DNA from 3 places in the Streptomyces sp. NPDC059166 genome. Region 3 is predicted to be linked to each of the others. Evidence: riboswitches for the same ligand, from Rfam matches in the RefSeq annotation. Region 3 holds a riboswitch; each other region holds the start of a gene.
What was found. Region 3 has a riboswitch for cyclic di-AMP ahead of ACFXOA_RS30170 (C40 family peptidase). Riboswitches for the same ligand answer to the same signal wherever they lie in the genome.
Positions count from the first base shown of each region.

Region 1: linked by a shared signal. The riboswitch ahead of ACFXOA_RS28455 (M23 family metallopeptidase) and the one ahead of ACFXOA_RS30170 (C40 family peptidase) in region 3 are both predicted to bind cyclic di-AMP.
Region 2: linked by a shared signal. The riboswitch ahead of ACFXOA_RS15930 (transglycosylase family protein) and the one ahead of ACFXOA_RS30170 (C40 family peptidase) in region 3 are both predicted to bind cyclic di-AMP.

Region 1 is NZ_JBHZCI010000049.1:28,419-32,675, reverse strand. Features, by position in the region: gene ACFXOA_RS28465 (PrsW family intramembrane metalloprotease) at 1-272, shown strand, start outside; gene ACFXOA_RS28460 (aldo/keto reductase) at 435-1,379, opposite strand; gene ACFXOA_RS28455 (M23 family metallopeptidase) at 1,688-2,719, opposite strand; cyclic di-AMP (ydaO/yuaA leader) riboswitch at 2,731-2,883, opposite strand; gene ACFXOA_RS28450 (PP2C family protein-serine/threonine phosphatase) at 3,117-4,220, opposite strand.
Region 2 is NZ_JBHZCI010000018.1:63,573-67,829, reverse strand. Features, by position in the region: gene eno (phosphopyruvate hydratase) at 1-720, opposite strand, end outside; gene ACFXOA_RS15930 (transglycosylase family protein) at 1,090-1,782, opposite strand; cyclic di-AMP (ydaO/yuaA leader) riboswitch at 1,783-1,952, opposite strand; gene ACFXOA_RS15925 (transglycosylase family protein) at 2,243-3,217, opposite strand; gene ACFXOA_RS15920 (cytochrome P450) at 3,693-4,257, shown strand, end outside.
Region 3 is NZ_JBHZCI010000059.1:18,876-23,132, reverse strand. Features, by position in the region: gene ACFXOA_RS30180 (helix-turn-helix domain-containing protein) at 1-836, opposite strand, end outside; gene ACFXOA_RS30175 (ATP-binding protein) at 1,067-1,498, shown strand; gene ACFXOA_RS30170 (C40 family peptidase) at 1,802-2,272, opposite strand; cyclic di-AMP (ydaO/yuaA leader) riboswitch at 2,276-2,457, opposite strand; gene ACFXOA_RS30165 (hypothetical protein) at 2,816-3,124, opposite strand; gene ACFXOA_RS30160 (ABC transporter permease) at 3,508-4,257, opposite strand, start outside.

The sequences.
Region 1 (4,257 bases), on a different contig from region 3:
GGGCCCGCCACGACGGTGCGGGCCCCGACTTCGCCCTCCGTGAGCAGGAGTTGCTGCACCACCTCTGGCATCGCCGGGACGTCGCCGGCCCCGCCCTGACCTACGCCGCACGAGCGACCGGGCGGCTGCGAGGGGCCCCACCCGCTCCGCCGCTTCCCCGGCAGTTCACCCCGGAAGGCGCGCATCCGCGGCCGCTCCCCGCCCCTCACCGGCACTACGGGGGCTACAACCCGTACCTGGACGACGGCGGCCGGCGGACACCACCCGCCTGAGACCCCGGTGACCGGATGACGGCTCAGATCTCCCGGGGGGCCTCAGGTGCCCGGAGGCCTGAGGTGCACGGAGGCCTGATGCACACGGAGGCCTGAGGTGCCCGGAGGGCTCCGGGGCGGCGGGACCTCACGTGGCCTGCGGACCTCGGGTGCCCGGCCGGGTCAGGCCGATGCCGCGTCCAGTTCGGCACGTTCGGCCTCGGTCAGCCGGAGCCCGGCCACGGCCGTCAGGGCGGGCAGCTGGCCGACGGTCCGCGCGGAGGCGATCGGTGCGGCGACGGTGGGCCTGGACGCCAGCCAGGCCAGGGCGACCGTCGCGATCTCCGCGCCGTGCTCCTGGGCGACCTTGTCGAGGACCGCCAGCACCTTGCGGCCGCGCTCGGTCTCCAGGTGCTTGCCGGCGCCCTCGGCACGGGCGCTGTCGACCTGGGTACCCGGGCGGTACTTGCCGGTGAGGAACCCTGAGGCGAGTGCGAAGTACGGGACCGCGGCGAGCCCCGCGCCCGCAGCCACATCCTGGAGAGCGCCTTCGTAGGTGTCGCGCGAGACGAGGTTGTAGTGCGGCTGCAGCGCCACGTAGCGTGCCAGGCCCTCCCGCTCGGAGAAGTCCAGGGAGGCACGCAGCCGCTCGGGGCTGATGTTGGAGGCGGCGATCTCCCGGACCGTCCCGGCCTTCACCAACTGGTCGAGCGCGGTGATGATCTCCTCGACGGGGACCGTCTCGTCGTCGAAGTGCGTGTAGTAGAGGTCGATGTGGTCCGTGCCCAGCCGGCGCAGCGAGGACTCGGCCGCCGCCTTGATGGTGGCGGGCGAGAGGCCCTTGTACGCGGGGTGTGCGCCGACCTTGGTGGCGATGACGACATCGTCGCGACGGGAGCGGGCCGCGAGCCACTTGCCGATCAGGGTCTCCGACTCACCGCCCTCGTTGCCGGGGACCCAGGCGGAGTAGGAATCCGCTGTGTCGATGAAGTTGCCGCCGGCCGACACGTACTCGTCGAGCACCGCGAACGACGTCCGCTCGTCGGCCGTCCAGCCGAACACGTTGCCGCCGAGGGCGAGGGGGAAGACCTTGAGGTCGGATGATCCGAGCGTGCGAAGAGAAGTCATGGAAGGCGACAACAGATCAGGGGAGCCTCGTATTCCACTTCACCGGCGTCCGTGCCGGTGTCCTTGCCGCCACAGTCCCGGCCGGCGCCGTCTTCCCCGACTGCCGCGCGCCCCCGCCCGGGAAGCCGTAAGCCCGGAGCCGAAAGCCCGGACTCGTGAGCCCGAAGAGCCCGAAGCCGGGAAGCCCGACGGGCCCGCCCACCGACCGCCCGCGCCCGCACCGCCCCGGACAGACCGACGGCCCTGACGTCGGGGGGTTGTGCGTCAGGACCGCCGGGGTTTCGAAGCGCCGGATACCGGCGTCTGGATCAGATCGAGAGACCCTTGCTCTGCAGCCAGCCCATCGGGTCGATGCCCGTGCCGTCCGGCGTGTGGATCTCCAGGTGGAGGTGGGGCCCCGTCACGTTGCCCGTGGCTCCGACCCGGCCGATGGTCTCGCCGGTGGTGACCTTCTGTCCGGCGGTGACGTCCATCGACGACTGGTGGCAGTACCAGACCTCCGTGCCGTCCTCGAGCTCCAGGACCGTGCGGTAACCGTACGAGCCGGACCAGCCGGCCGACTTGACCGTCCCGCTGTGCACGGCCTTGACCGGCGTGCCCGTGGGGGCCGCGAAGTCCAGCCCGGTGTGATGGCCCGAGGACCACATCGAACCGGCCTGGCCGAAGGTCGAGGTGATCGTGTACGACGAGGTCGGAATGGCGTAGCTCGCGGCGAGCTTGGCAAGGCGCTCGGCCTCCGCCTTCTTCTTCGCCGCTTCCTCGGCCGCCTTCTTCTTGGCGGCGGCCTCCTTCTCCGCAGCGCTCTGCTGCTTCGCCGCCTGTGCCGCGGCCGCTTCGGCGGCGGCCTGCTCCTCCGCGGCCTTGGCCTCGGCATCGGCGCCGGCCTGCTGCTGCTCGGCCTGCTGGAGGATGCGGGCGCGCAGCGCCTCGCCCGCGTCGGTGGCACCCTGCTCGGCCTCGGCCTCGGTGATTCCCGCGGTCGTGAGCGGAGATCCCAGGGCGGCCGTCTGCTGGTCCGCGCCGGAGCCGTCACCCATGAACGCGCCTACGCCGGGCAGGGACTTGACGTCAGGAAGGTTGTCGGCGATGGAATCGGGAAGAGAGATGGAGACCGGCGGCTTGCTCTGCGCGGTGGCCATGCCCCCCGCGCCGACAGCCGCGATGACACCGACCCCGAGGACGGTGGAGCTACGGGCGAGACCGCGCTGCTTGGCCACGCGATGACGGCCGCGTACGGGACGGATGGACTCCTCGGTGGGGTTCCATTCCTCTCCCGGCCTGTCCGGTTCACCGAAGCCGAAGGTTGACGGAGCCTCGGGGGCAGGCTGATTCGACGCCACGTGGGCGCTCTCCTTTCCTTCCTTCTCGCCTACCGGGTTAGCTGACGGGTTCGGAGCAGGAAGGTCTCCTACGGACCCCTTCGCCTCTCTCGAGACACAGGTGTCCGATTCACCCCATGTAGGTGGTTCCCCGGTTCCCTTGCGGAATTCGGCGCTGCGCACGGTGCCGCCTCTTGCGACGGCAGGTACAACCGCGCTGCGTTATCGAACGTTAATAGACACCAGGCTTTGATTCCAAGCCGTTCCGGCAGATCTCTGAAGGCTTCGGCCTGGACTTCAACGGATCAATCAGGCGCAACCGGGCGAGTTGAGCGCCCCTGATCCGGCCACCGGTTTCTGACGGTTCGTCAAATGTTATGCGGAGCGGGGTCCTGCGACTACCGAACGTCGCGACCGCTCATTCACCGCCCCGCCCCACGATCTTCACCGTCGTCCGCCGGGCCGACTGCCCGCGGGAAGGGCGTCCGACCGCGAGGAGCGCGAGGTCGTCCGTCGACCGTCCTCCGGTGTGCAGCCGTACGTCGTCGGTGAGCGCCGACAGCATCTCGTCCGGCCCCGGGAAGAGCCGGCCACGCAGCCGGGCCGCCGGATCGTAGAAGACCCCGTTCGCGTCCCGCGCCTCCGACAGCCCGTCGGTGAACGCCAGGAACGTCGCCCCGGCCGGGAGCGTCCACTCGTCCGAGCGGTCGGGTCCCGTGTCCAGGCCCATCCCGAGCGGCAGGGCGGGCACGGTCGGCGCGAGCACGTCGAGTGCCCCGTCCGCGTGCAGCACGATCGGCTCCGGATGCCCCCGGTTGACGACCCGCAGGATGTCCGAACCGGCCGGCACCTCCGCGAGGACGGCGGTGACGAACCCTTCCATGGAGTCGAGGCCGCCACGCCGCGACCCCTCCCTGGCCAGCGCCCGCTCCAGCCTCTGGACGACACCCTCCAGCGACAGCTCCTGCTCGGCTGCCTCCCGGAAGGCGCCGATGACGACGGCCACCGCCGCCACGGAGTCCAGCCCCTTCCCCCGGACGTCACCGACCACCAGACGCACCCCGTACGGGGTGTCCGCCACGGCGAAGAGGTCGCCGCCGACGAACTCGTCGGCCTGGGCGGCCTCGTAACGGGCCGCCACCAGCAGCCCGCCGATCCGGTCGTCCGGCACCGGGAGCACCGCCCTCATCGCGGTCTCGGCGATCACCCTGGCCGAGGCCAGCTGCTCGTTGCCGCGGCGTACCACCCGGTTGATGAGGAGCGAGAGCACGGACACCGTGAACACCGTGAGCAGATCGGTGATCGGCACCACCTCGGCGATACGGCCGTCCGAGAGGCGGATGGCGAGCACCACCAGGAACGCGGCCACGCCGGTCCGGACGGTCGAGGCCATCGAGAAGAACGGTGCCGCGATCAGCGGGGCGGCGGCGAAGAGGGGGACGGCCGACACCCTGGTGGGCGTCACCAGGTCGAAGACCACCCCCACACAGATCATCAGCGCCGGGAGATAGCGCACGAACATCCGCGAACGCGTGCCCCCGCCGGATCCGCCGCGGCGC
Region 2 (4,257 bases), on a different contig from region 3:
CGCGAGCGCGATGTCGCGGCCCGGGACGTAACCGGCCTCCTTGACGGCCTCGATGATGAGGTCGAGGGCGGCGCGGTTGGACTCGAGGTTGGGGGCGAAGCCGCCCTCGTCACCGAGACCGGTGGACAGGCCCTTGGTCTTCAGGACCTTCTTCAGGGTGTGGTAGATCTCCGCGCCCCAGCGAAGGGCCTCGGAGAAGGACTCGGCGCCGATCGGCGCGATCATGAACTCCTGGATGTCCACGTTGGAGTCGGCGTGCGAGCCGCCGTTCAGGATGTTCATCATCGGAACGGGCAGCAGGTGCGCGTTCGGGCCGCCGAGGTAGCGGAAGAGCGGGAGGTCCGAGGCCTCGGACGCGGCGTGGGCCACGGCCAGCGAGACGCCGAGGATGGCGTTGGCGCCGAGGGAGCCCTTGTTCTCGGTGGCGTCCAGGTCGAACATCGCCTGGTCGATGAGGCGCTGCTCGGTGGCGTCGTAGCCGACGAGCTCCGGGCCGATCTGCTCGATGACGGCGAGGACGGCCTTCTCGACGCCCTTGCCCTGGTAACGGTTGGGGTCACCGTCGCGAAGCTCGATGGCCTCGAACGCGCCGGTGGAGGCTCCGGACGGAACAGCAGCACGTCCCGTGCTGCCGTCGTCGAGGCCAACCTCGACCTCGACCGTGGGGTTGCCCCGGGAGTCGAGGATTTCCCTGGCTACGACGACGTCGATGGACGGCACGAGGCATCTCCTTCTGGGATCTGACACTGATTGGGCAGGGTCACTGTGGCCTTGCGTCACGAGCCTAACCGGCCCGGCCCGCTCCGTCGGCCGTCCGCCCGTCCCCTGGGACGAAAAAGGACCCGAGGGCCTGCATTACGGACAAATCTCCAGAATCTTACTGGACAGTAACCACAACAGTTGAACGCTCGCCTCCACGGGTGAGCGGTGGCCCGCTCCCGGGAGGGCGGTGGCCGCGCTCCCGGGTGCGCGGCGCCCCTGATCCCGCACCCTCGCGGCGGGTGCGGAACGGCCCGGCCCGGCGTGCGGGGGGTCTGCACGCCGGGCCGGGCCCTCCGGGGCAGGAGGAAGACCCCGGGCTGCTTCCGACTACTTCAGGTGGAGCTGCTGCCCCGGGAAGATCAGGTCGGCCTTCTCGACGATGTCGTCGTTCAGCTTGAACAGCTTCTTCCAGCCGCCCTTGACCTTCTTCGCGTCGGCGATCTTGCTGAGGGTGTCGCCGGCCTTCACCTTGTACTCGCCGTCACCCTTGGCGACCTTCTTGCCGTTGGGGGTGGTGACGGTCTTCTCGGGGGCCGTGCGCTTCTCGCTGCGCGTGGTGGGCTGCTCGGCCTTGCGCTCCGGCGCGGCCTTCGGGGCCGTGTCGCCGTTCTTGGCGGAGCCGGTGTCGACACCCGGGTCCACACCGTCGTTCGTGAGGCCGCCGGCGGAGGCGCAGGACCAGGCGCCCGGGCCCTGCATGTCGAGCAGCTTCTCGGCGACCGCGATCTGCTGGTCCTTGGTGGCCAGGTCGGCGCGCGCGGCGTACTGCGTACCACCGGCCGCGGCCCAGCTGGACGCCGAGAACTGCAGGCCGCCGTAGTAGCCGTTGCCGGTGTTGATGGACCAGTTGCCACCGGACTCGCACTGGGCGACGGCGTCCCAGGTGTCCACGGAGGCGGCGGAGGCGTTGGTCGCGCCCATGAGCGGCACGGCGACGGCGGCACCGGCGACACCGGCCAGGGTCGCGATCCGAACGGCCTTGGACGGGCGACGGTGCTTGCCCGTGCTGGAAAGCAGCATGGTTCTCCTCACCGACGCCTACGAGGTGAGCTGTCGGGTTCGGGCCTGTGAGTTGCCCGGCCACCCGCTCCCGCGGGCGGCTCCACCCCTAGCCGTCCCCCTCCGTCTCTCGACGTCCGGGTCCGGCACCTACCTGGGTCCCCCGCTCCTGCCTACGGCGCTTTACGCGTCGGTACCCCTCGACCGACGGCAGGATTCGGCGTGACGGTCGAAGGTGCCCGCGGTGCGAGCGGCTCCGACGGTAATCACACGCAACGCCCACATTCAAAGATGGACATAACGACCAATCAGCCCGTAACGAAGCGGCGCGAAGGATCGTTTTCGCAGGTCGGAGCCAATACGGACGGACCGGACGCCCGAGACGCGCCGACCGACGCAAAGAGACCCATGTCTCACTTACGCATAAGTGGACATAGGCCTCTTAACTGCCCCCGATTTCGGGGTGTTTCAACGCTTTGGATCAGTTGGCGGGGGTCTCCGCCGAAGCGTCCTGGGCACTGTCGCCGACACCCAGGTCCAGGCTCTGGCCGGGGAGGATCAGGTCCGGGTCGGGACCCAGCTCGTCCTTGTTGGCCTCGTAGAGGGCCGGCCACCCGCCGGGGAGCTCCTGCGCGTCGGCGATCGCCCACAGGTTGTCGCCCTCGCGGACGGTGTACGTGCCCTCCGCGTCCTCCGCGCCCTCACGCGCGCCGGAGTCGCCGCGCGAGGCGTGGCGGGCGGTGTCGCGTCCGGTGCCGGGCGCCGAATCGGCGCCCTCCTCGGGCGCGGGGGCACCCCGGTGCTTCCCGCCCTTCGGTGCCTGGGAGTCCTCGGGCGAGGGCGTCGCCGAGGGGGAGGCCGAGGGAGAGGCCGCGGACTCGCCGCCCTTCTCGCTCCCGCTCGCGTCCTCCTTGCCGGCGGACGCCTTCCCCTCCGCGGCGTCCTTCCCCGCGGAGGCGTCGTCGCCGTCCGCGGTGTCCGCCGCGCCACCGGCCTCGGCCGAGGGGTCCTCGGAGGGCCCGGCGCTGTCCGCGGAGTCGTCGGACGGCTCGTCGCCCGGATCCACGCCGGGCAGCGTGCCGTCCAGCGCGAGCCCGGAGATCACGGCGCAGCTGGCCCACGCCTGCGGGCCCTTGTCGTCCAGCACCTTCTCGGCGACCGCGATCTGCTGCGAGCGGCTGGCGAGGTCGGCCCGGGCGGCGTACTGCGTACCGCCGTAGGCCGACCAGGTCTCCTGGGAGAGCTGCAGACCGCCGTAGTAGCCGTTGCCGAGGTCGGCGCTCCACATGCCGCCGCTCTCGCACTCGGCGACGTTGTCCCAGGTGGTCGCTTCGGCGGCCTGCGCGCCGCCCGCGCCGAGCAGGGGGATGGCGATGGCCGATCCCGTGACGCCTGCGGCGACGACGATCGCGGGTGCCTGGCGAGGGCGACGGTGTCTGCCGTTCGCGGAGCCCATGGGATTGCCTTCCGTGTGACTGACATGTGACGGGTGGGTCGAGGGGTGAACCTAGCCCTACTCGAACGTGTGTCACAAGTCGATGCAGCGGAGATCACGTGAAAGTCACAGAGTTGACAGAGTGTCACTTCTGACGGCGGGGAGGCGCGTCCCGAACTCCACGGGAAGCGTGCACAGTCCACGCATGACGAGACCGCCACGCCGTCCCGGATCGGCCCCATCCACGGCGATCCGCAGGTCGGGAAGGCGCCGGGGCGGCGTCGCCCGCGTCACCCGCCCCTCCCGGCGGGCCTGTCGGGCGTCCGGGCGGCGGAGGGTACCGGCCCCTTCTCCGCGGCACCGACCGTCACCGCGCGCGAGATCCAGGCCGTCCGCATACTGAGATCGCCGGGGCCGTCGCCGGCCTGCGCCGGGACGGCGGTCACAGCCCCGCGCGGGGAGGGAAGCCTGAGCCGGAGCCCGGTACTGTCGTCCGGTGAACCGCACTCCGCAGCCCGAACTCTTCACCTGGGAGTTCGCGACCGACCCGTACCCGGCCTACGACTGGCTCCGCGAGCACAGCCCCGTGCACTGGACGGTGCTGCCCAGCGGTGTCGAGGCCTGGCTGGTGACCCGGTACGCGGATGCGCGCCAGGCCCTGGCGGACAGCCGGCTCTCGAAGAATCCCGCACACCACGCGCAGGACGCGCGGGGGAAGAGCAGGACCGGCATCCCCGGCGAACGCAGCGCCAACCTGATGACCCATCTCCTCAACATCGACCCTCCCGACCACACCCGGCTGCGGCGGCTCGTGTCCAAGGCGTTCACCCCGCGCCGGGTCGCCGCGTTCGCTCCGCGCGTGCAGGAGCTGGCCGACTCCCTCATCGACGCCTTCGCCGAGAAGGGGAGCGCGGACCTCATCCACGACTTCGCCTTCCCCCTCCCCATCTACGCGATCTGCGACCTGCTGGGCGTTCCCCCCGAGGACCAGGACGACTTCCGAGACTGGGCCGGGATGATGATCCGCCACGGCGGAGGCCCACGGGGCGGAGTCGCCCGTT
Region 3 (4,257 bases):
GCGATCAGGTCCAGTGAGCGCTCCGGCGACAGTGCGTGGGCCCGCATCGTGCGGAAGGCCGAGCTGTACGCCTCAAGGTCTTCTCTCCGCTCCAGGTAGAGGCTACTCGTCAGATGGTCAAGAACGACCACGTCCAGGTCGGAAGTGGTCTCAAAAGAGAAAATGACGAAAGGTCCCGACAGGCCGATATAGCTGCCCTTCTCGAACGGGAGTAACTGGAGTGTCACGTGGGGGAGTTGTGCGATCTCCGTAAGATGGCGCAATTGCTCTCTCATCACCCCGGGCCCGCCGACCTCCCGTCGCAGCACCGCCTCGTCGAGCACCGCGCTCAGCCGGAGGGGACGGGGCCCCATGAGGACGCCCTGCCGGGCGAGCCTCACCTCCACCAGGGAGTCGAGCTGTGCCGACGGCAGCCCGTCCAGGGAGGAACGGGTCACCGCCCGCGCGTAGTCGGCGGTCTGCAGCAGACCGGGCACCACCGAGGTCTCCAGCGTGCGGGCCGTGGAGGCCTGCGACTCCAGGCTGATGAAGTCCCGGTACTGCGGGGGGATGAGCCCGCGGTAGGCATGCCACCATCCGTTTCCGCCGCCGCCGGCGGAACCCGCCAGGGTCTGCAGCAGGGAGCGCAGCTGGCGGTCGTCCACCCCGTACACGTCCAGCAGCCTGGTCACGTCACGGGGGGTCACCCCGCTCGCCCCCGTCTCGATGCGGCTCACCTTCGACTGGTGCCAGCCCAGTAGGGCAGCGGCCTCCCGGCTCGTGAGTCCGGAGGTGTGGCGCAGGGCGCGCAGTTCCTCCCCGAGTTTGCGGCGGCGCACCGCGGGGCCGTTCCGCACGGCGGTCTCCTCCCGTTGTACGGAGGGCCGGCTCCGAGGGAACCGGCCTCAAAAGGGTCAGTGTCGCGCCAGCGCGCCGGTTCCGGGGCATAGTTCACCGTAATGGGCGACAGATATATGCATATCTTGGGGGATCGCCGTCATCGGGCGCGGTATCGGTGGCAGTCTGGCGCGAAGCACAGTCCAGGCCGACTCACATGTCGGTCCGGGTGGGAAGGGACGGCGTCGCCATGGCAGACCATCAGGAAGCAACCGTCACTCTGGCGAGCGATCCGGCCTCGGTCTCCGTGGCCCGCAGATACGTGGCCCGAGTACTCACCGAATGGGGACTGGCCGAGGAGGCGGACGCCGCCGACACCATCCGGCTGATCGTCTCGGAGCTCGCCACCAACGCCGTCCAGCACACCTTCGGCCAGTCACCCACCTTCACCGTGGGCCTCCGGCTCGACGAGGAGGGGCATTTCAGCCTCGGAGTGACGGACAGTCACCCGCGCCGCCCCCAACGGCTTCCGGCGGCCGTCCGGCAGGACAACGGGCGGGGCATGGTGATCATCCGGGCCCTGGCGAAGGAGTACGGCGGCCGACTCACCGTCACGCCCACGCCGGACGGGGGCAAGACGGTGGCGATCGCGCTTCCCTGGCCGGTACCGGCGCAGGCCTGATCCGCCGGCTCACACGCGCGGTCGCTCACGGTGCGCCCGGTCCCGCGGCGCCACCGCGCCCGGCTGCGGAGCCGCCCTGCCGCCCCCGCTGCGCGGCATCGCCCTGCCGGCCTCGGCGGTCGCGCTGCTCGCACTCGTCCGGTTCCCGGCCGTGGCGCGGCTGGTGGACCGGCCCGGGCCGTGGCTGCGCCGGCCGCGTGCCGCCGGGGCGTCGAGGGCGGCAGCGGCGCGGCGCTCACCCTGCCGGGGGTCCGGTCCTGGTGACCGGACCCCTGCCGCACCGGGCCGGAAGGGGCGAAAGGATCAGCGGACCCTCCCGTACCAGACGTTCGAGGCCCAGATCTTCTCCAGCCGGACCACGGCCCCCGTCTTCGGTGAGTGCCAGATCCTTCCGTCGCCCGCGTAGATGCCGACGTGGTAGACCCTGCGACCCGCGTGAAAGAAGACCAGGTCGCCGCGTTGCCGCTGCGACCTGGAGATATGACGGGTCTTGTTGTACTGCTGCTGGGCCGTGCGGGGGAGTTTCCTCCCGGCCTTCTTGAACGAGTAGAGAGTGAGCCCCGAACAGTCGAAGCGGTGGGGGCCGGTGGCTCCCCATCTGTACGGAGCACCCTTCTTGGAGGCCGCGATCTTCAGCGCGGTGGCCGAATGGGCGGCGGCCTCGGCTTCGTGCACGAATCCGGGGGCCATCATCGTGGTGCCCACGGCGAATGTGAGGACCGAGGCCGTGCCGACCCGGGCGAACAGAGACGGGACATGAACCTGCGCAGTCATGCGCAACCCTTCGTCAGCCGCCTGTGAAGGATGACCTGTCGGGTTCGGGCTGGCGAAGTTGCCCGGCCGCACGCTGCGGCTTCACCCCGAGGGTCGTCCGGTTGCCCGGCGACCCGTACTGCTCGGGTCCTCCACTCCTGCCGATCCACTCTGTCGACCAGTCATCCGGACGGCGGCAGGACTCGGCGTCCGCCCGGACCGCCCCGCCGCGGTGGCGGGGGCTCTTGTCGTCCCAGGGATCTTTACGCAAGGTCTGCCGGATTTTCTCTTCGAAGTGACGACATGTGAGGGTCGTCACGACTCGCCCGATCGGGTTGGCGCGGGTCTGCCGCGGGCTTCGGAGCCACGCCGGAGGCGCCGTGTACCAGCGATGGAAGGACGGATTCCGTTCAGAGCCCGCGCCCGTCGCGCAAGTTGGCCTGTCCCTCGGCCGGGGGACGTCCTACGCCGAACGAGCGGGGAAAACTCGTTCGGCCATCGGGCGTGTCGTGAGAAGGAGTACCGGCGCGGGACCCGGCGTCGGGAACAGCCGGTCCCGGATGCTCAGTCCGAGGGCGCCGGAGGTACGGCGACCCGGCCCGCCCGTCGCTCCCCGTCGAGCAGGCGCAGAGCCCGGGTCAGGGTCTCGGCGTGGATCTCCGACTCGCCTCGCTCGTGCATCAGCTTCAGTGCCTCCCGGAGGGCGGTGGCGTGAGAGACGAGGGCCTGTGCCGCGCGGAGCGCCCCGTACGTGTCGCCTCCCCTCGCCGGATTGATGCGGCCCAGCTGATCGACCGCCTCCAGGTAGCGGTCGATGAACTCGGCCTCGGCCCGGGTCAGGGCCGGGAGCGGTGGGAACGGGGAAGGGAGCATCTGGCGTTCACCTCGCGGAATGCGGCGGCCGGGACGGCGTGCTGCTCTCCGGACGTGGTGCACCGGTCCGAACGCCGGGACTGCCGGGGCGTCGAGCACGGTGTCCCGTTCGACGGCGGCACCGATCTCCACGGTGGTACAGCCCGTGTGACGGCCCGTAGGCCGTCAGCGGCGCGCGCTCACGCGCCGGCTCACGTGTGTGGATGCCGAGATCGGAGAGGCGGCCCCGCACCGGTTCGTCGGGAGAGAGTTGCTGGATGACTACCCGCGCGCCGGGCGCGGCATGTCGGGTCCCTGAGCCACCGCCGCGGGCGAGCGCCGGACGAGCAGGCCGTGCCCCGCCGCTGTGGCGCAGCACGGCCTCCTCGGGGTGCGGTGCGGGATCAGCCCGTCAGCGCCGGTGCGCTGACCCCGGTGCGGCGCTCCGTGCCTTCCGCCGTCGGCTCGGGGCGGACGCGTCCGCGGGCCAGGACGGCGGCCAGGCCGAGCAGCGCCCAGGTGGAGAGCACCGTGGTCGCCGTGCCCGCGGCGTTCCCGTCGAAGAACGCGACCGAACGCAGCAGTGAACCGCCCGCCCCCGGTGGCAGCCACTGGCCGAGCGCCCCGACCGGTTCGGGCAGCATCTCGGGCGCACTGGTGACACCGGAGAACGAGTTGCCCAGCAGCACCATCAGCAGGGCTCCCACGCCGATGCCCGGTGCGCCCATCAGCGCGGCGAGGCCCGCCACCGGCGCACCGATGGCGAGCACCGTCAGCCCGATCACGCCCGCCTCGGTCCACCAGTCACCGGTGAGCACCCCCAGCCAGCTGTCGGTCAGTCCGGTCGCGGCGATGCCGACCAGGGCCGCCCCGCCGACGAGTGCCACGACGCCGCGGACCCCGCGCAGCCCGAGCAGGGTCACGATCGCACCCGCGGCCACACCGGCGAGTGCGAGCGGCAGGATGCTGGCGCCGAGCGCGCTGCCGCGAGGGTCCGCCTCCGGTGCCGCGACGACGTCCGTGACCGGGACGGCGGTCCCGGGCGGTGCCGACGCCTTCACGGCCTCGGTCAGGAGCTGGGCGACGACCGGACCCGCCGCGGACGCGGTGAGCAGCCGCGGCCCGTTCCCCGTGATCACCACCGCGCCGTATAC